3 regions of the Streptomyces sp. NPDC012835 genome follow, and region 2 is predicted to be linked to each of the others. Evidence: riboswitches for the same ligand, from Rfam matches in the RefSeq annotation. Region 2 holds a riboswitch; each other region holds the start of a gene.
What was found. A riboswitch is a leader RNA that binds a small molecule or an ion and turns the genes downstream of it on or off. The one in region 2 is predicted to bind thiamine pyrophosphate.
Positions count from the first base shown of each region.

Region 1 (6,961 bases), on a different contig from region 2:
TGGCCGCCCCTCCGCCGCCGCCCCAGAAGAAGCGGGCCGGCCGTGACCTGCGAGCGGCCATAGGGGTCGGTGTCGGACTCGGTGCGGTGGTCGCGGCGTCGCTCTTCATCGTCAAGGCCGTGTTCGTCGGCGTCATAGCGGTCGCGGTGGTCATCGGGCTGTGGGAGCTGACCTCACGGCTGGAGGAGAAGAAGGGCATCAAGGCCCCGCTCGTGCCTCTGGCCGTGGGCGGCGCGGCGATGGTCGTCGCCGGATACGCGGGCGGTCCCGAGGGCGCCTGGGTCGCCACCGCCCTGACCGCCCTCGCGGTGCTGGTCTGGCGGATGACACAGCCGCCCGATGGCTATCTGAGGGACGTGACCGCGGGGGTATTCGCCGCCTTCTACGTACCGTTCCTGGCCACCTTCGTCGCGCTGCTGCTCACGGCGGACGACGGCCCGCTGCGCGTGCTGATGTTCCTGCTGCTGACGGTCGTCAGCGACACCGGCGCGTACGCCGTCGGCTGGCGCTTCGGCACCCACAAGCTCGCGCCGCGCATCAGCCCCGGCAAGACCAGGGAGGGGCTCGGCGGAGCCGTCCTCTTCGCCATGGTGGCCGGGGCGCTCTGCATGGAATTCATGATCGACGGCGGGCACTGGTGGCAGGGGCTGCTGCTGGGGCTGGCCGTAGCGGTCAGTGCCACGCTCGGCGATCTGGGCGAGTCGATGATCAAGCGGGACCTCGGCATCAAGGACATGGGCACGCTGCTGCCGGGCCACGGCGGGATCATGGACCGGCTGGACTCCCTGCTGCCGACGGCTCCGGTGGTCTGGCTGCTGGTGGTGCTCTTCGTAGGGTCCTGATCAGGGCTTTCGTCCGAAGGGGGTCCGTTGTCCACAGGGCAGCGCACCCCCTTCGGCATGTCTGCGACACTGGATCCACCATGCCTGTACCTGGAGAACTCACTTTCGTCGCGCCGCGCGGAGCCAAGAAGCCCCCGCGCCATCTCGCCGACCTCAGCCCCGACGAGCGCCGCGAGGCCGTCACCGCGATCGGTGAGAAGGCGTTCCGCGCCAAGCAGCTGTCGCAGCACTACTTCGCGCGGTACGCCCACGACCCCGAGCAGTGGACCGACATCCCGGCCGCCGCCCGCGAGAAGCTCGCGACCGAGCTGCTGCCCGACCTGATGTCGGTGGTGCGGCACATCTCCTGCGACGACGACACCACCCGCAAGACGCTCTGGCGGCTGCATGACGGCACCTTGGTCGAGTCCGTGCTGATGCGCTATCCCGACCGCGTCACCATGTGCATCTCGTCCCAGGCGGGATGCGGGATGAACTGCCCGTTCTGCGCCACCGGACAGGCCGGCCTCGACCGCAACCTCTCCACCGCCGAGATCGTGCACCAGATCGTCGACGGCATGCGGGCGCTGCGCGACGGAGAGGTGCCCGGCGGTCCCGCCCGGCTCTCCAACATCGTCTTCATGGGCATGGGCGAGCCGCTGGCCAACTACAAGCGCGTCGTGGGGGCGATCCGCCGGCTCACCGACCCGGAGCCCGACGGACTCGGCCTCTCGCAGCGCGGGATCACCGTCTCCACCGTCGGTCTGGTCCCGGCGATGCTCCGGTTCGCCGACGAGGGCTTCAAATGCCGCCTCGCCGTGTCGCTGCACGCCCCCGACGACGAGCTGCGCGACACCCTCGTCCCGGTCAACACCCGCTGGAAGGTCCGGGAGGTGCTCGACGCCGCCTGGGAGTACGCGGAGAAGTCCGGCCGTCGCATCTCCATCGAGTACGCCCTGATCCGCGACATCAACGACCAGGCGTGGCGCGGCGACCGGCTGGGCCGGCTGCTCAAGGGCAAGCGGGTGCACGTCAACCTGATCCCGCTCAACCCGACCCCGGGGTCCAAGTGGACCGCCTCGCGCCCCGAGGACGAGAAGAAGTTCGTCGAGGCCATCGCCGCCCACGGAGTGCCCGTGACCGTACGCGACACCCGTGGTCAGGAGATCGACGGCGCGTGCGGACAGCTGGCCGCCTCGGAGCGCTGAGACCGTACACCTGTAGCCTGGGCCGGAAAGCACCACTCGATTTCCGACAGGGGAGCGCCACAGCGCTGAGAGTGCGGCACATGTCCGTGAGAGCGGGCAGCGGCCGCAGACCCTCTGAACCTTGCCCAGGTCATTCTGGGTAGGAAGTTCGGACACCACTCAAGCTGTTGCGCCCTGCCCCGGTTCCGGTCGCCCGGATGCCGGGGCGGGGCCGCGTCTTCTCCTGGACATCCCAGGAGGAAAACCAGTGAGCACCACCCGTAACCGGGCCGCCGGACTGGCCGCCGTCGCGATCACCACCGCGCTCGGGGTCTCGACACTCGCCGCCTGCGGCGGCTCCGACGGCGCGGGCGAAGCGGCGGACGGCGGATCCGGCGGTACGAAGTCCCGGACCGTCACCCTCGTCAGCCACGACTCGTTCAACGCCTCACCCTCCGTGCTGAAGGAGTTCACCAAGGAGACCGGCTACACGGTCAAGGTGCTCAAGAGCGGCGACGCGGGCGAGGCCCTCAACAAGGAGATCCTCACCAAGGGAGCGCCCCAGGGCGACGTCTTCTTCGGCGTCGACAACACCCTGCTCTCCCGCGCGCTCGACAACGGCCTGTTCACGCCGTACGAGGCGAAGAACCTGGACCGGGTCGACCCGGCGGCGCGCCTCGACGGGGACCGGCACCGGGTCACGCCCGTCGACACCGGTGACATCTGCGTCAACTACGACAAGAAGTACTTCGCCGACAAGAAGCTCGCGCCCCCCGCGTCCTTCGACGACCTGGTGAAGCCCGCCTACAAGAACCTGCTGGTGACGGAGAACGCCGCCACGTCCTCGCCGGGGCTGGGCTTCCTCCTCGGCACGGTCGGGCGCTACGGCGACGACGGCTGGCAGGACTACTGGAAGAAGCTGAAGGCCAACGGCGTCCAGGTCGTCGACGGCTGGGAGCAGGCGTACAACGAGAACTTCTCCGGCTCGGCCGGCGGCAGGAAGGCCGGGGCCGAGCGCCCGCTCGTCGTCTCGTACGCCTCCAGCCCGCCGGTCGAGGTGCTGTACGCGAAGCCGCGGCCCAAGACGGCTCCGACCGGGGTGGCCACCGGCACCTGCTTCCGGCAGACCGAGTTCGCCGGGCTGCTCACCGGCGCGAAGAACGAGGCGGGCGGCAAGGCGCTGCTGGACTTCCTGATCAGCGAGAAGTTCCAGGCGGACATGCCGCTGAACATGTTCGTGAACCCGGTGGTCGAGAAGGTCGCGCTGCCCGCCCTCTTCACCGAGTTCGGCGCCACCGTCGAGCGGCCCGAGACCGTCGCGCCGGCGAAGATCGCCGCCAACCGTGAGCAGTGGGTCCAGTCGTGGTCCTCGCTCGTAGTGAAGTAACGGCGAAGAGGCCGGCAGGGCGGGCCGGAGGGGCCGCACGGCGGGCGACCGCCGTCCGGCTCGCCCTCATGGCCGTGCCGTTCGCGTTCTTCGCGGTCTTCTTCGCCTACCCCGTCGCCGCGATCGTCGGGCGCGGGCTGAGGACCGGCGAGGGCTGGCAGTTCGGCCGGATCACCGGTGTGCTGAGCCGCCCCGACATCCTCGGTGTCCTGTGGTTCACCACCTGGCAGGCGCTCGTGTCGACCGCGCTCACCCTGCTGATCGCGCTGCCCGGCGCCTATGTGTTCGCGCGCTTCGACTTTCCGGGCAAGGGGGTGCTGCGCGCGGTGGTGACCGTGCCGTTCGTGCTGCCGACCGTCGTCGTCGGCACGTCCTTCCTGGCGCTGCTCGGCCGGGGCGGGCTGCTGGACGAGCTGTGGGGCGTGCGCCTCGACACCACCGTCTGGGCGATCCTCCTCGCGCATGTCTTCTTCAACTACGCGGTCGTCGTCAGGACCGTGGGCGGACTGTGGTCGCAACTCGACCCGCGTCAGGAGGAGGCCGCGCGGGTGCTCGGCGCGGGCCGCCTCGCGGCCTGGCGGCGGGTGACGCTGCCCGCCCTCGGCCCCGCCGTCGCCGCCGCCGCGCTGATGGTCTTCCTGTTCACGTTCACCTCCTTCGGCGTCGTGCAGATCCTCGGCGGTCCCGCCTACTCCACGCTGGAGGTGGAGATCTACCGGCAGACCGCGCAGATCTTCGACCTGCCCACCGCCGCCGTGCTGACGCTGGTCCAGTTCGCCGCCGTCGGCGCGATCCTGGCGGTGCACGCGCGGACCGTACGGCGGCGCGAGACGGCGCTGCGGCTGGTGGACCCCGCGCTGACGGCGGCCCGGCCGCGCGGAAGGGGGCAGTGGGCGCTGCTCGGCGGAGTCCTCGCCTCCGTCCTGCTGCTGATCCTGCTGCCGCTCGGGGTGCTGGTCGAACGCTCCCTGGACGGGCCCGGCGGATACGGGTTCGGCTTCTACCGGGCCCTCGGCTCGGCCGAGGCGAGCGGCGGCACCTTTCTCGTGCCTCCACTGGAGGCCGTCGGCAACTCACTGCGGTACGCGCTCGCCGCGACCGTGATCGCGCTGGTGGTGGGCGGGCTGGCCGCCGCCGCTCTGACCCGGCGCGCGGGACGGCTGGTGCGGGGCTTCGACGCCCTGCTGATGCTGCCGCTGGGGGTCTCCGCCGTCACCGTCGGCTTCGGCTTCCTGATCACCCTCGACAAGCCACCGCTCGACCTGCGCGCCTCCTGGATTCTGGTGCCGCTCGCCCAGGCGCTGGTGGGCGTCCCGTTCGTCGTACGGACCATGCTTCCCGTACTGCGGGCCGTGGACGGCCGGCTGCGCGAGGCCGCGGCGGTCCTCGGGGCGTCCCCGCCGCGCGTCTGGCGTGAGGTCGATCTGCCGCTGGTGCGGCGGGCGCTGCTGGTCGCCGCCGGGTTCGCCTTTGCCGTCTCGCTCGGCGAGTTCGGCGCGACGGTCTTCATCGCCCGCCCGGACCGGCCGACGCTGCCGGTGGCCGTGGCCCGGCTGCTGGGGCGGCCCGGCGAGCTGAACTACGGCCAGGCGATGGCGCTGTCCACGGTCCTGATGGTGGTGTGCGCGGTGTCGCTGCTGGTGCTCGAACGTATCCGTACCGACCGCTCCGGAGAGTTCTGATGACCCTGCTGACCCTGTCGGACGTGACCGTACGGTTCGGGGCCCGCGCGGACGGGCGGACCGCTCTCGACGCGGTGGATCTGAGCATCGCCGAGCACGAGATCGTCTGTGTGCTCGGCCCCAGCGGCAGCGGCAAGTCCACGCTCCTGCGGGTGGTCGCCGGGCTCCAGCACCCGGACGGCGGGCGGGTGCTCCTCGACGGCGCCGACCAGGCGGGGGTGCCCGTCCATCGGCGCGGCGTCGGGCTGATGTTCCAGGACCACCAGCTGTTCCCGCAGCGGGACGTGGCCGGCAATGTCGCCTTCGGGCTGCGGATGCGCGGGACGGACCGCGCCGGGCGGACGGCCCGGGTGGCGGAGCTGCTCGACCTCGTCGGACTGCCGGACGCCGGCCCGCGAGCCGTCGCCGCGCTGTCCGGCGGCGAGCAGCAGCGCGTCGCCCTGGCCAGGGCCCTCGCGCCGAGTCCCCGGCTGCTGATGCTCGACGAACCGCTCGGCCAGCTCGACCGCGGTCTGCGCGAACGGCTCGTGGTCGAGCTGCGCGGCCTGTTCGGACGGCTCGGTACGACGGTGCTCGCCGTCACCCACGACCAGGGCGAGGCGTTCGCGCTCGCCGACCGGGTCGTGGTGATGCGCGACGGACGGGTGGCCCAGACCGGCACCCCGCTGGAGGTCTGGCAGCGGCCCGCTTCCGCCTTCGTGGCCCGGTTCCTCGGCTTCGACAATGTCGTGACGGCGACGGTGAAGGGCGCGTCCGCCGACACGGTCTGGGGCCCCGTCCCCGTACCGGACGGCTCCCCGCAGGGGGAGCGGACACTGCTGGTACGCCCCGCCGGGGTCCGGCTGGGCGACCCCGCCGAGGGGCTGCGCTGCACGGTCGGGGCGCGGACGTTCCGCTCCGGCCGGGTCGCCGTCCTGCTGCGCCCGGCCGGAGCGGGCGAGGCGCCTCCGCTGGAGGCCGAGTGCGGCCTGCGGGACGCGCCGGCCGAGGGCCAGGCGGTGGGGGTGACCTTCGCGGCGGCCGAGGTGGTGGTGCTGCCGGACCGCGAGGACCGGGTCCGTCCCGACGGGGCGCGGGCGGCGGCATCCCGCTGAGGCGTGCGGGGGCCCGGCCGTCCCTGCGGCCGGGCCCCTGGGGCGAGGGCGCGGGTGGTGCGGCCGGGCGGAGGGGCTCAGAGGCTCAGGGGCTCAGGCGGACAGCGGAATCGCCGCCAGGGAGGCCACCGCCCAGGTCAGCGGGGTGAACACGGCCAGCACGGTGGTCGCCCTGACCGCAGCGGCGGTACGGACGAGAGCGGCCGGGGCGCCCGCCAGCCGCAGCGTGCGGGTCGTCGCGGCCCGTACCTGCCGGGCCTCCACGGTCGCCGTCAGAAGCGTGGCGACCGTACAGCCGATCACCAGGGCCGCGCCCAGGGCGGTGAGCGGACCGAAAGGGCGCTCGTCGCCGGGACCGTACAGCGAGTTCGCGGCGAGCACCCCCGAGAGCACCGCGCACAGCACGCCCAGGGGACGGCCGATACGCCGGGCCTCGGCCATCAGCGTGCGCCCCGCCAGCAGCCGGATCGCGCCCGGGCGCAGGGACTGGAGCAGCCAGCCGCACACATGGGTGATCCCGGGGCCCGCCAGCGCGAGCCCCAGAGCCGTCAGCGCCCAGCCCGCCAGCACTCCGGCCGGACTGCCGTCGAAGTGACCGGGCAGCGGCAGCACCGACCCCGCGCCGCTGCGGCTCGCGTACGTCTCGACCGCGAGCCCCGCCGCCGTCAGGGCGACGCCCCAGGGCAGTCCGCCCGGCGCCGGGTCGGAGTGCGGGAGGGGCGCGGCCGGCGCGCGGCCGGGAGCGGAATCCGCCGCCGGGTCCACCGGCGCCTCCGGCGCGTCGGCGTGC
Region 1 covers NZ_JBIBBW010000008.1:259,855-266,815, forward strand. Annotated here, with positions in the region: gene ACFY6S_RS28420 (phosphatidate cytidylyltransferase) at 1-842, shown strand, start outside; gene rlmN (23S rRNA (adenine(2503)-C(2))-methyltransferase RlmN) at 923-2,029, shown strand; TPP riboswitch at 2,068-2,193, shown strand; gene ACFY6S_RS28430 (thiamine ABC transporter substrate binding subunit) at 2,277-3,395, shown strand; gene ACFY6S_RS28435 (ABC transporter permease) at 3,464-5,077, shown strand; gene ACFY6S_RS28440 (ABC transporter ATP-binding protein) at 5,077-6,171, shown strand; gene ACFY6S_RS28445 (hypothetical protein) at 6,265-6,961, opposite strand, start outside.
Region 1: another riboswitch for thiamine pyrophosphate. It lies ahead of ACFY6S_RS28430 (thiamine ABC transporter substrate binding subunit); the one in region 2 lies ahead of thiC (phosphomethylpyrimidine synthase ThiC).

Region 2 (6,961 bases):
CAGACCTTTCGCATTTGGGGCGATCGGCGCGAAAATCGTTGCCGATCCGGAGGTCCGACCGGATTCACCACCCCTGGTGCGTCCCACAGGACCAGCGGCATTCCTATGATGGGCGCACGACACCACGGACTTTCCCCTATCGTCGATGGGCTCATCCCCATCCCGACCGGGCGGGCCCTAGGGGTGTACGGCGGCGCGACGGTGGTGGAGGGGTCGATGACACAGGGGGCCGGCCAGGGACCCGTGGTGCGGACGGCGACGTTGCGCGACTTCCGCGTTCCGCCGTACGCGCAGATGCCCGTTCAGTCCGGAGAGCCGGCGCGGCCCGAACCGGCGCCGGGGCAGGCACCGTTCGACGCGGTGGTGACGGACGGCCCGTCCGGGCACCCCGGCAACGCGATCCCGGCCGACGAACTGCCGGAGGGCTACACGCCCACCGAACGCGACCTCCCGGTGATCAACCGGACGGACACCGTCCAGGTCCATGTGGACCCCGTCGACATCCCCGCGACCGACGCCCTCGGCCCGCTCTACGCCGTCGGTGACGTCCACGGCTACCTCGACGAACTGATCGCCGCCCTCGCCGGGCAGGGCCTCATCGACGCGGAGGGCCGCTGGGCGGCGGGCAATGCCCGCCTCTGGTTCCTCGGCGACTTCACCGACCGGGGCCCCGACGGCATCGGCGTCATCGACCTCGTCATGCGCCTCTCCGCCGAAGCCGCCGCCTCCGGTGGCTACTGCAAGGCCCTGATGGGCAATCACGAACTGCTCCTCATCGGCGCGAAGCGATTCGGCGACACTCCCGTCAACTCCGGCGCCGGCACCGCGACCTTCCAGGCCGCCTGGCTGCTCAACGGCGGCCAGCGGACCGACATGGAGCGTCTTCAGGACGTTCATCTGCAATGGATGTCACGGCTCGACGCGATCGTCGAACAGGACGGGCATCTGCTGATGCACTCCGACACGACGGCCTATCTCGACTACGGCTCCACGATCGACGACGTCAACGACACCGTGCACCAGATCCTGACCCGCAATGACGCGGACGAATGCTGGGATTTGTTCCGCAAGCTCACCAAACGCTTCGCGTTCCGTGACGAAGGCGGCGCCGAGGCCGTGCGCGAACTGCTCTCCCAGTACGGCGGACAGCGAATCGTCCACGGCCACAGCCCCATTCCCTATTTGCTCGGGGAAGTCGGCACCGAGGACGACACGGACGGCGAAGAGGACTCCGGCCCCGGAGTGGAAGGGCCGCACGTATATGCCGACGGACTCGCCATCGCCATGGACGGCGGCGTCACCATGGCCGGGAAACTGCTGGTGGAACAGCTTCCGCTGACCGGCTGAGGAAATGCCGGACCGGTGATTTCCGGAAACCCCCTGTCACCCCGCGCCAGAACAGCTCTACCATCGGCTTATCCGTAGCAGGCTCTCCTCCGTTCCGCCGGCTCTCCGTCCCGCACGGACGACCCGGCCCTACGGAGTATCGGGGGATGCACATGAACAGCGCTCCACACCTGCTGAGCGAGGATCGCGCGGATTTCGAGCGGATCCTCGGCGACGCACTGCGCACCGCGCACGAACGGCCCGATCTCGCCGAGATCGGCCGCCGGCTCAATGCAGAACAGCTGCGCACGATGGCACTGAAAGCCACGGCGCTGATCACCGCGTCCGCCGCGGCGGAGTACGAGCATTACGCGAAGGTCCGCGAGGACGCCCGCTCGCCGGCCCTCACCGCCTCCTCGATCCAGGATTCCGTCCTCGACGCGGGGGACGACGACGCACCGGGCTCGGGTGCCGGACTCGCGGCCGTCATCACCGTGCTGGTCCCGATTCTGGGCGGCACAGCCGCGTTGATCTTCCTGCTCGTCGGCTATCTGCTCAAGGCCCTCGACCCCGCACCCGCGTTCGCGACCAGCATGCTGGCCGTCGGCTGGTTCTTCGCGGCCGTCACCGTGCTCGGTGTGCTGGCCGCGGCGGTGGCGCTGCTGGTCACCGCCCTGCGCAACAGCGCGACCCAGCTCCCGGCCGAGGAGTCGCCGAGCGGAGAGCCGCCGGACGAGGTGGCCCGTGCCCGGGAAGCCTGGCGCCACGCCCTACTGGAGCGGGGCATCCTGCCCTTCCTGCGGACCGCGCTGGCGGACCCCAGCGCCGATCCGGCCGCACCGGGGCCGCCGCGCCGGATCAAGCACCTGCCCAAGATCGGCTACAGCCGTCCGGACTTCTCCAGCCCCGACGAGGGCGCGGCGGACGGCCGGCGTCCGACCTTCAGCAGTCCGGACTTCACGAGCCCGGACTTCGGCGGTCCTGACCACCGGCCGGAGTAGCTCCGACCGGCGCTCAGGACGCCCGTGCCGTCGTACGAACGCTCAGTCGGCCAGCGGCAGATAGACCCGGTTCCCGGACGCCGCGAACTCCCTGGACTTCTCGGCCATGCCCGCCTCGGCCTCGTCCGCGTCCATGGCCTCACCGTGCCGGCGCCTGATGTCCTGCGAGATCTTCATCGAGCAGAACTTCGGACCGCACATCGAGCAGAAGTGCGCCGTCTTCGCGGGTTCCGCCGGCAGGGTCTCGTCATGGAACTCCCGCGCCGTGTCCGGGTCGAGCGCCAGATTGAACTGGTCCTCCCAGCGGAATTCGAACCGGGCGTCGGAGAGAGCGTCGTCCCACTCCTGCGCCCCGGGATGCCCCTTGGCGAGATCCGCCGCGTGTGCCGCGATCTTGTACGTGATGACACCCGTCTTGACGTCATCGCGGTCCGGCAGGCCGAGGTGCTCCTTGGGGGTGACGTAGCAGAGCATCGCCGTGCCCCACCAGGCGATCATCGCCGCGCCGATCCCGGAGGTGATGTGGTCGTACGCCGGAGCCACATCGGTGGTCAGCGGGCCGAGCGTGTAGAACGGCGCCTCCTCGCAGATCTCCTGCTGGAGGTCGATGTTCTCCTTGATCTTGTGCATCGGGACATGGCCCGGCCCCTCGATCATCGTCTGAACGCCCAGCCGCTTGGCCGTCGTGTTCAGCTCCCCCAGCGTGCGCAACTCGGCGAACTGCGCCTCGTCGTTGGCGTCGGCGATGGAGCCCGGCCGCAGGCCGTCACCCAGGGAGTACGTCACGTCGTACGCGGCGAGGATCTCGCACAGCTCCTCGAAGTTCTCGTACAGGAACGACTCCTTGTGGTGCGCGAGGCACCACGCGGCCATGATGGAGCCGCCGCGCGAGACGATGCCGGTCTTGCGACGGGCCGTCAGCGGCACGTACCGCAGCAGTACCCCCGCGTGGACGGTCATGTAGTCGACGCCCTGCTCGGCCTGTTCGATCACCGTGTCCCGGTAGATGTCCCAGGTCAGCTCCTCGGCCTTGCCGTCGACCTTTTCGAGGGCCTGGTAGAGCGGGACGGTGCCGATGGGCACGGGGGAGTTGCGCAGCACCCACTCGCGGGTGGTGTGGATGTTGCGGCCGGTGGAGAGATCCATGACGGTGTCGGCTCCCCAGCGGGTCGCCCAGGTCATCTTCTCCACCTCCTCCTCGATGGAGGAGGTGACCGCGGAGTTGCCGATATTGGCGTTGACCTTCACCAGGAACCGCTTGCCGATGATCATCGGCTCGATCTCCGGGTGGTTGACGTTGGCGGGCAGTACGGCCCGGCCCGCGGCGATCTCCTCGCGTACGACCTCCGGGGAGACGTTCTCGCGGATCGCGACGTATTCCATCTCCGGGGTGACCTCCCCGGCACGGGCATACGCGAGTTGGGTGACCGCCCGGCCGGGGTGGCCGCGGCGCGGGCGGCGTGGCCGTCCGGGGAAGACCGCGTCGAGACCCCGTAGATCGGTCACTGCGCTCCGGAGCACTCCCCCGCGCGGCGAGGTGTGCTTGAGGCCGTCGTCCTCGGGGCGGACCGGCCGCCCGTCGTACTCCTCGGTGTCGCCGCGCGCGACGATCCAGTTCTCCCGCAGGGGCGCGAGGCCACGGCGTACGTCGGTTTCCACCGCGGGGTCGGTGTACGGCCCCGACGTGTCGTACAGCGTCACATCCTTGCCGTTGGTGAGGTGCACCTGCCGGACCGGCACCCGGAGATCGGGGCGTGAGCCCTCCACATATCCCTTGTGCCAGCCGATGGACTTCCCGGCCTCGTTCGGATTTCCCGAATCGGAGGCAGGCGTGCGTGCGTCCTGAACGGTCATGAGACCTACTCCCTACGCCGGCATTACCCGGTAACAGGTTCAGCGGTCGACGCAGCTCAGGCGGGTGGGGAAGAGTCCCGCACCACCTCGTTCAGCGCCCTCTCAGCCCGGTGCTCCGAGCTCCCGCGTGTGCAAAGGTGTCTCCACGCTAGCGCCATTTCGGGCGTGCTGAACAGAGGGCCCCCTCCTTCTTGCGATGATCTGGCGGTGACCTCACCCCAGCAGACTCACGAGCCGCACGGCCACTCGCACAGCCATGGGCCCGCCGCGCCGGTCTCGCTCCATCTCCGTAAGGTGATCGCGGCGGTCCTGATCCCCTTCGCGGCCGCGGTCGTCGTCGGGCTCGCCGTTCTCTGGCCGGGCGGCGCCCCCGCCCACGAGCGCACCGGTGTGGGCTTCGACCGGCAGACCGAGCAGGGACGCGTCGTACAGCTCGAACGGGTCGACTGCAAGGACGTGAACGCCTCGCAGGTCCCGGCGACCGGTGACACGTCCACGCCGCAGGGGCGCGAAGCGGTGCAGGAGGAGACCGGCACCTGCAAGAAGGCCACGATCGAAGTCACCAGCGGCAAGGAGAAGGGACACACGTTCGTCGAGATCGTCCAGCCGGACGCACCGCGGCAGTTTCACGTGAAACAGGGCGTGGTGGTGGCGTACGCGCCTGACGCTCCCCGCGATCTCCAGTACTCCGTGACCGATGTGGACCGCCAGTTCCCCATGGCCCTGCTCGCCGGCATCTTCGCCCTGGCGGTGGTCGTGGTGGGACGCATGCGCGGAGTCATGGCGCTGGTAGCGCTCGCCATCTCCTTCGCCATCCTGACGCTGTTCATCCTGCCCGCGATTCTCCAGGGCTCGAACCCGCTGATCGTGGCGGTCGTGGGGGCGAGCGCGATCATGCTGATCGCGCTCTACGCCTGCCACGGTCTGACGGCCCGTACCTCCGTCGCGGTACTCGGCACGTTGATCTCACTGCTGCTGATCGGGCTGCTGGGGTCGCTCTTCATCGGCTGGGCGAGCCTGACCGGCAACACGGACGACAACACCGGTCTGATCCACGGTCTCTACCCCGAGATCGACATGAGCGGTCTGCTGCTCGCGGGGGTCATCATCGGATCGCTGGGTGTGCTGGACGATGTGACGGTGACCCAGACTTCGGCGGTCTGGGAACTGCGTCAGGCGGACCCGACCATGGGACCGCGCGCCCTGTACCGCGCGGGCATCCGGATCGGCCGGGACCACATCGCCTCGGTGGTCAACACCCTCGTACTCGCCTACGCGGGCGCGGCGCTGCCGCTGCTGCTGCTCTTCTCGATCGCGCAGTCGAGCGTCGGCTCGGTCGCCAACAGCGAGTTGGTGGCGGAGGAGATCGTACGGACCCTGGTGGGCTCGATCGGGCTGGTCGCTTCCGTCCCGGTGACCACGGCGCTGGCGGCGCTGGTGGTGTCCGCCGACCGGCACACCCCGGGACAGGCGGACCCCGGCCCGGCCGGACCGGCAGCGGCGGGGCCGACAGGCCCCGGCGCGGGTGCGGAGGGCGCCGGCCCGACCGGGCCGGGTACGGGTCCCGCATCCGGTCTGCCGGGCCCCGCATCCGGAGGGCCCGGGGAGGCCCCGTCCGGGCCGCCTCCGGGTGCTCCGGCTCGCGGTCTGGGTGGCGGCCGGGGCCGCCGCCGCAAGAAGTAGCGCGGGCGGCGGAAATCACCCGGACGGCCCTGTTCGACCGGCACCTGCCCGGGCTCAGCCGGCGTTCTCCTCAGCGAGGATGCGCCCCAGGGCATCCTCCAAATTGCCCTCGAAGTCACTCAGAGTGCGCTCCTGACCGAGCGGGACCAGTCGGTCCGTACGGTCCAGGAAGGCCACCAGCGGGGCCGCGCTGACCCGGAAGAGCGCGTGATCCTCGCCCACCTGGAGCCGCATGTGCACATCGGAGAGATCGTCTGGTGTGGTCGGCGCGATGTGCACATCGCCGTCCCCACTGGGGGTGTTGATGCCGTCGAGCAGCAGTTCGCGACCGAACGTCCAGGTGACAGGGGCGTCGCCAGGCAGATGAAAGGTCATCCGCACCGCGTAGGGGTCCCTCACTTCGTAGTGAAGTTCCACCGGGATACGGAACGAGAGCTCCTCGGAGACGAGGAAGCTCATCAGGACCTCGGCCTGGACCGACTCGCGCATCGTGTACTCCGGAGTAGATGAAGCAGTGGCTGGGAATGATCCCCTTGGACCCTCTTGACGCCATGGTGCTGTAAGCGCTAGCAGATCACAAGGAGTAATTTTTCAGATACTGATAGAGAAGGCTAGCGAGGTCAGCAGCGCGCCGATCTCTCTGTGTAATCGTTCGATCGCCGGAAGCAGTCGCTCCTGCTCTTCAAACGGTATGGAAATGGCCACTGCGGCGGCGGTGCAACCCACAGTGACGGGCACGGCCGCGCAGACCGTGCCCAACGCGTACTCCTGCCGCTCCAGGACCGGTTCCATCCGCCCCAGCGAGCTCAGACGCTCCAGCAGTGCGCCGCTGTCCGGTACGGAGTGCGGCGTGAGCGGGCGGACGGGATGGCGGCAGAGATGATCGCGGCGCTCCGCGGGGGTGAGCTGGCTCAGCAGGCACTGCCCGATGGCGTGGGCGTGAGCCGTCTCGCGGAAATCCGCCCATTCGTCGATGGCGGGGGACGCGGCGCTGTCGGCGACGGCGACCAGATCGATCTCGCCCTCGTGGTAGATCGCGAAGTACACCGGGGCGCCGACTATGTCGCGCCAGTGACCGAGGGAATCGGCGATCCTGC
Region 2 covers NZ_JBIBBW010000005.1:174,936-181,896, forward strand. Annotated here, with positions in the region: gene ACFY6S_RS22175 (metallophosphoesterase) at 217-1,347, shown strand; gene ACFY6S_RS22180 (hypothetical protein) at 1,494-2,327, shown strand; gene thiC (phosphomethylpyrimidine synthase ThiC) at 2,370-4,181, opposite strand; TPP riboswitch at 4,174-4,318, opposite strand; gene ACFY6S_RS22190 (YibE/F family protein) at 4,389-5,864, shown strand; gene ACFY6S_RS22195 (SsgA family sporulation/cell division regulator) at 5,919-6,353, opposite strand; gene ACFY6S_RS22200 (IclR family transcriptional regulator) at 6,456-6,961, opposite strand, start outside.

Region 3 (6,961 bases), on a different contig from region 2:
GGCCGTACGTCCGTCCCGGAACCGGGCTTCGTGCTGATCACGGAGCCCTGGTCGATGTCGTCGCTGAACTCCCTGGTGACCGCTCCGGCGGCCAGCCCGGCCTTCTTCAGCGCGGTGCGCGCCTCGGTGAGCGGCCGGCCCTCCAGGTCGGGGACCTGGACGACCTTCGGGCCGCGCGAGATGACCAGCGTCACCGGGCCGCTGCCCCGGACCCGTGAGCGCGGCTCGGGGTCGGTGCCCATCACGGTGCCGCGCTGGAACGCCTCGCTGAAGTCCTTGGTGACCTTCGCGTCGAGCCCCTCGTCCGCGAGCCGCTTCCTGGCGTCCTGCTCGGTCTGGCCGAGCAGCGAGGGGACGCGGGTGAACTGGCCCGAGTTGATGTACCAGACGCCGGTGCCGATGCCGAGCGTCAGCAGCACCCCGAGGACCACCGCGACGATCCCGCGCCGGGGCATCGTCGCCAGGCCCCCGCCCGGCCGCCGCGACCGGGCGCGCGGGCCGGGGGGCGGCGTCTCCAGCCGGCTCGTCCGGTGCACCGTGCGGTCCTCGGCGGACAGGGCGCGCGGGATCACCGATGTACGGTTCTCCGCGCCGGCGCCCCCTTCGGGCTCCGGCTTCGCGTTCGGCGGTACGGCGTCGAGCTGCTCCTCGGTGAGCGCGGCGCGTGCCTCGCGCGCCCTGGCCAGCAGGGCCACCGCGTCGCCGGGGCGCAGCTCGGGGTCGCGTGCGGTGGCCGCGGCGACCAGCTCGTCCAGCTCGGGCGCGAGCCCGGGGACGGCGGCCGAGGGCGCGGGCACGTCCTCGTTCAGATGCAGATAGAGCACCTGGGCGGGGGTGTCCCCGCCGTGCGGCTTGGCGCCCGTCAGCATTTCGTGCAGGACGACCCCGCAGGCGTACACGTCGACCCGGGTGTCGGACGCGCCGTGCTCGATCTGCTCCGGCGCCAGGTACGAGACCGTGCCCAGGACCGTCCCCGTGGTGTTGGTGACATCGCCCACGGCGCGCACCAGACCGAAGTCGGCGACCTTGACCCGGCCGTCGTCCCCTATCAGCACGTTCTCCGGCTTCATGTCGCGGTGGACGAAGCCCGCCCGGTGCGCGGCCCCGAGCGCGGCCAGCACCGGCTCCAGGATGTCCAGCGCGGCCCGGGGCTGGAGCGCGCCGCGCTGGCGCAGCACGTCGCGCAGGGTGCACCCCGCGACGTACTCCATCGCGAGGTAGACGTACGCCCCCTCGGCGCCCTGGTCGAAGACTCCGACGATATTGGGGTGCGACAGCCGCGCGACCGCCTTGGCCTCACGGATGAACCGCTCCACGAACGAGACGTCGGTGGCGAGCGCCGGGTGCATCACCTTGAGCGCGAGCACCCGGTCGAGCCGGGTGTCGACGGCCCGGTAGACCGTGGCCATGCCGCCGACGGCGATGCGCGCGTCGACGCGATAGCGGCCGTCGAGCAGCTGCCCGACGATGGGGTCCTGAAGGGTCGTATCCACGCCGTCGAGTCTACGAGCCGGGACCGACACCCCGGCTGACCGGCCCGGGTACTGGAGCGGACCTGTGACGGTCCGGCGTCCCCGGACCGGGACAGGGGACGGCCGGATGCCTCGCGCGGTGCCTCGGCGGACGCCTCACGAGAAGGCCGGACGCTCCGGGTCCAAGTCCGCCACCCCGGTCACCGGTGACGACGCCGTCGCGAAACGGCGGCGCGGAATCCGGCCCGCGCGGTACGCGAGCCGGCCGGCGGCGACCGCGTGGCGCATCCCCTCCGCCATCAGGACCGGCTCCCGCGCGCGGGTCACCGCCGAGGCGAGCATCACCGCGGCGCAGCCGAGTTCCATCGCGACGGCCGCGTCCGAGGCGGTGCCCGCGCCCGCGTCCAGGATCACCGGCACGCGTGCGTGCTCCACGATCAGCTGGAAGTTGTGCGGATTGCGGATGCCGAGTCCTGAGCCGATCGGTGAGCCCAGCGGCATGATCGCGGCGCAGCCCGCCTCCTCCAGCCTGCGGGCGAGCACCGGGTCGTCGTTGGTGTACGGCAGGACGGTGAAGCCGTCGTCCACCAGGGTCTCCGCCGCGTCGAGCAGCTCCACCGGGTCGGGCAGCAGGGTGCGCTCGTCCGCGACGACCTCCAGCTTCACCCAGTCCGTACCGAGCGCCTCACGGGCCAGCCGGGCGGTGAGGACCGCCTCCCCCGCGGTGAAGCAGCCCGCGGTGTTGGGCAGCGCGCGGATGCCCAGGGAGGCCAGGACGGAGAGCACCGAGCCCTGGACGGCGGGGTCGAGGCGGCGCATCGCGACGGTGGTGAGTTCGGTCCCGGAGGCGGCCAGGGAACGCTCCAGCACATCGAGGCTGGGCGCACCGCCGGTCCCCATGATCAGCCGGGAGCCGAAGGCGGTGTCACCGATGACGAGCGGGTCGTCGGCCATGGCGGTCAGCCTCCCTGGACGGCGGTGAGGATCTCGACCCGGTCGCCCTCCCGGAGGGAGGTGGCGGACCACCGGGAGCGCGGGACGACCGTCTCGTTGACGGCGGCGGCGACCCCCGAGGCGGCCCGGCTGAGGGCGGCCACGACGGTGTCGAGGGCGGCCGGGGCGGCGAACTCGCGCGGCTCGCCGTTCACCAGGACACGGACGCGGCGGGGCGGGGCGACGGGCGTCGGGCGCGGTGTCGCGGGCAGGTCGGTCATACGGTTCGCTCCTGACGTACGGGCGGGTGCGGGGCCGGCGCGGCGCCGAAGCGCAGCGGGGTGAAGGGCCGCGCGAGGTCCGGCAGCGCGCCGGTCGTCAGCACGTCGGCCATCACCTCGCCGGTCACGGGTGTCAGCAGGACCCCGTTGCGGTGGTGGCCGGTGGCCAGGCTCAGCCCCGGCAGCGCGGTGGGGCCCAGCAGCGGCGCGTTGTCCGGCGAGCAGGGACGCAGCCCGGCACAGGTCTCGGTGAGGGGCAACTCCGTGATGCCGGGGACCAGTTCGTGCGCGTCGCGCAGCAGCTCGTACACCCCGCCCGCCGTGACGGTGGTGTCCCAGCCGCGTTCCTCGCTGGTGGCACCGATCACCAGCTCGCCGTTCTCGCGCGGCACCAGATAGACGTGGCCGCCGCGCACCACGGCCCGTACGGTCCTGCTCAGGAACGGCGCGTACGGGGGCCGCACGCTCAGCCGCAGCACCTGGCCCTTGACGGGCCGCACGGGAGGGCGCACCTCGTCCGGTACGCCCTCCAGCGTGCCACTGAGGCTGCCGGCGGCCAGCACCACCTGGTCGGCGTGGAGCACACGGCCGTCGGACAGAACGGCGCCGGTGGCCCGGTCGCGTACGACGCCGAGGCGGGCGGCGCCGGCGCGGTGCAGGACGACCCCGGCGCGTTCGCAGGCCGTCAGGAGGGCGCGCGCCAGCCGCCGGGGATCGATCTGGTGGTCCCCGTCCGCCCGCAGACCGCCGCGTACGCCGGGCGCCAGCATCGGTTCGAGCCGGCGGCACTCGCGACCGGTCAGCCACTCGGGGGCCAGCCCCGAACGCTGCTGGAGCGCGTGCAGTTCGCGCAGCTCGGCGCGGTCGTCGGAGTCCAGGGCGACGGCGAGCGTGCCGCACGCGCGGTAGCCGGTGTCCTGCCCGCTCGCGGCCTCCAGCTCGGCGACGAACGCCGGGTAGCGCTCGGCGGACGCCAGGTTGAGACGGAGCAACGTCTCCTCGCCGTGGTGGAGTTCGGTGACGGCGGCCAGCATGCCGGCCGCGACCCGCGCGGCCCCGCCGCCCGGATCGGGGTCGGCGACGGCGGTGCGCAGCCCGCGCGACGCGGCCCGCCAGGCCGTGACGAGACCGATGATCCCGCCCCCGACGACGAGGACGTCACTGCCGGTGCGACCGGTACGAGACGACTGCATGGGCGTCCAGCCCCTCCCTTCGCCGGCATGACCCGGATCAGGTTCGTACGGTCGGAGGCCGCGTCAGCCTCCCTCTCAGCCCGGTGCGTCCGGACTCCCGCGAGGTAGTGTCGCCCGCCAGACTAACGCCCGGCCCGCCGGTGCGGTAAGGGCGCCCGCGCCGCGGCACGCCCGGCGTGCGGTGGCCGTCGCGCCCTCTGCGTAAGGTGACCGGGTGAGCGAGCCGGAGCAGCAGGGACACCAGGGACACCAGGGGCGGCGGGGACCGGGGCGGACCGGGGGACCGGGCGCCGTCGTCGTCGGGGCGGGCATGGCCGGCGTACAGACGGCCGTCGCCCTGCGGGAGAAGGGCTACCGCGGCCCGATCACCCTGATCGGGGCCGAACCGCACCCGCCGTACGACCGGCCGCCGCTCTCCAAGGCGCTGCTGCTCGGCAAGGCCGACAGCTCGGCCTTCGACATCGACTTCGGCGCGCTCTCCGTCGATCTGCGGCTCGGCCTCGACGTGACCGGAGTGCGCCCCGCCGACCGCGAGTTGGACACGGCCGCCGGACCCGTTCCGTACGACGTGCTCGTGCTCGCCACCGGCGCTGAGCCGGTCGGCCTGCCCGGCGGCGCGGGGGTCGCCGGGGTCCATCCGCTGCGGACGCTGGACGACGCCGTGCGGCTGCGCCCGGTCCTCGGCGAGCGGCGGCGGATCGTGGTGGTCGGGGCGGGCTGGATCGGCGCCGAGTTCACCACGGCGGCCCGCGAGGCCGGGTGCGCCGTGACGGTGGTCGAAGCGGCGGACCGGCCGCTCGCGGGCGCGCTGCCCGCCGAGGTCACGGCCCCGATGACCGGCTGGTACGCGGAGAGCGGCGCCGAACTCCTCACCCACGCGCGCGTGGAGGCCGTCGAGCCCGGCACGGTGACGCTCGACGACGGGCGGCGGCTCTCCGCCGACGCCGTGGTCGTGGGCATCGGCGCGCGGCCCGCCACGGGCTGGCTGGCGGACTCCGGCATCGCGCTCGGCCCGGACGGTTCCGTCACCGCCGACGAGGGGCTGCGCACCTCGCTGCCCGACGTGTACGCCGTGGGTGACTGCGCGTCCTTCCCCTCGGCCCGCTACGGCGAACGGCTGCTGGTCCACCACTGGGACAACGCGCTCCAGGGGCCGCACACCGTCGCGGCGCGGGTGGTGGGCGAGAGCGAGCGGGTCTACGACCCGGTGCCGTACTTCTGGTCCGAGCAGTTCGGCCGGTTCGTGCAGTACGCGGGCCACCACGCCGCGGCCGACACCCTGGTGCGGCGCGGCGACCCGGCGGGCGCGGCGTGGTCGGCGGTGTGGCTGCGGGACGGGGTGCTGGTGGCGCTGCTGGCCGTCGGCAGGCCCCGGGACCTGGCGCAGGGCAGGAAGCTGATCGAGGCGGGCGCGCGGCTCGCGCCGGACGCGGTGGCGGATCCGTCCGTACCGCTGCGCAAGGCGGTGCGCTGAGCGGAATCCGGCCGGGCGCTGTTCCGTCCGTCACGTACGGGTACGGTCACGACGCGGTGGCGGCCTCTTTCAGCGCCCTTGGCTACCGACTGTCAGTCCGGGATGGCACGCTTGTCCTGTGACCGAGATTGACGCAAAGATCGATGCTCTCGTCCCCGCCTGGCTCCACCTGCCCGATATCGCCGAAATGTTCGATGTCGAGGTGACGCGTGTGCGGCAGCTGGTGAAGGAAGGCCAGCTGATCGCCGTGCGGCGCGGGGAGAACAGGGCGCTTCAGGTGCCCGCCGCCTTCATCGACGGCGGCAAGGTGGTCAAGGGCCTCAGCGGCACCCTGACGCTGCTGAGGGACGACGGCTTCACCGACGAAGAGATGCTCGAGTGGCTCTTCACTCCCGACCCCAGCCTGCCGGGCACGCCCGCGCAGGCGCTCAGCGAGAATCGCGGCACGGAGGTGAAGCGCCGGGCCCAGGCACTCGCCGTCTGAGACCGGCACCGTCCGCGGTGCGCGGCGCCGCCCCGGCCCCGGTGGCCATGGCGGCGCCGCGCACCCGCCCGAACCGACAACGGGGGGAATTTCCCATGCCCACGGCCGACAGGCCCACGGTCGACGCCCGGCTCTACCTCTGCACGGACGCCCGCCGGCGCCAGGGCGACCTGCCCGAGTTCCTCGACGCCGTGCTCGCGTCCGGGGTGGACATCGTCCAGCTGCGCGACAAGGGCATGGAGGCGGCCGAGGAGCTGGAGCACCTCCGGGTGTTCGCGGACGCCTGCCGCCGCCACGGCCGGCTGCTCGCCGTGAACGACCGGGCGGACATCGCCCACGCCGCCGGCTCCGACGTGCTGCATCTGGGCCAGGGCGACCTGCCCGTCCCGGCGGCCCGCGCGATCCTCGGGAGCGCCCCGCTGATCGGCCGCTCCACCCATTCCGAGGCCGAGGTGGACGCCGCCGCGGCCGAGCCCGGCGTGGACTACTTCTGTACGGGCCCCTGCTGGCCCACCCCCACCAAGCCCGGCCGGCCCGCCCCCGGCCTCGGTCTGGTGCGGTACACGGCGGCGCTGGCCCCGGAGCGTCCGTGGTTCGCGATCGGCGGCATCGACGCGGCCAACCTCGACGAGGTGCTGGACGCCGGAGCCCGCAGGATCGTCGTCGTCCGGGCGATCACCGAGGCCGACGACCCGGCCGCCGCGACGGCGGCCCTGGCCGCGCGGGTACGCGAACGCGACGGGTGACCCGGCCTTCCGGACCGGCGCGAGGCCCGTCCGGCGCCGAGCGCCGGTACCGGCGAGGCGCCGCCGGCCCGTATCGGCATGTGGACAGCGATCGGCCAGGTACCCGGCATTACCGTCAAATGTTCCGGTTCGGTTGGGACGACCGGCAGGCCCTGGCTAACCTGCACATATGGCCCTCGGTACAGCTTCGACCAGATCGGATCACGCACGGACTGTGCGAGATCTGCTCGCGTCCGGAAAAACGTCCTATTCGTTCGAGTTCTGGGCGCCCAAAACCGAAAAGGGCGAGCGCAATCTCTGGAACGCGCTGCGCCGGGTCGAAGCGGTCGCCCCGAGCTTCGTCTCCGTGACCTACGGCGCGGGCGGCTCCACCCGGGC
Region 3 covers NZ_JBIBBW010000002.1:323,826-330,786, reverse strand. Annotated here, with positions in the region: gene pknB (Stk1 family PASTA domain-containing Ser/Thr kinase) at 1-1,493, opposite strand, end outside; gene ACFY6S_RS08945 (thiazole synthase) at 1,629-2,426, opposite strand; gene thiS (sulfur carrier protein ThiS) at 2,432-2,686, opposite strand; gene thiO (glycine oxidase ThiO) at 2,683-3,879, opposite strand; TPP riboswitch at 3,877-3,990, opposite strand; gene ACFY6S_RS08930 (NAD(P)/FAD-dependent oxidoreductase) at 4,190-5,353, shown strand; gene ACFY6S_RS08925 (Rv2175c family DNA-binding protein) at 5,472-5,837, shown strand; gene thiE (thiamine phosphate synthase) at 5,933-6,583, shown strand; gene metF (methylenetetrahydrofolate reductase [NAD(P)H]) at 6,753-6,961, shown strand, end outside.
Region 3: another riboswitch for thiamine pyrophosphate. It lies ahead of thiO (glycine oxidase ThiO); the one in region 2 lies ahead of thiC (phosphomethylpyrimidine synthase ThiC).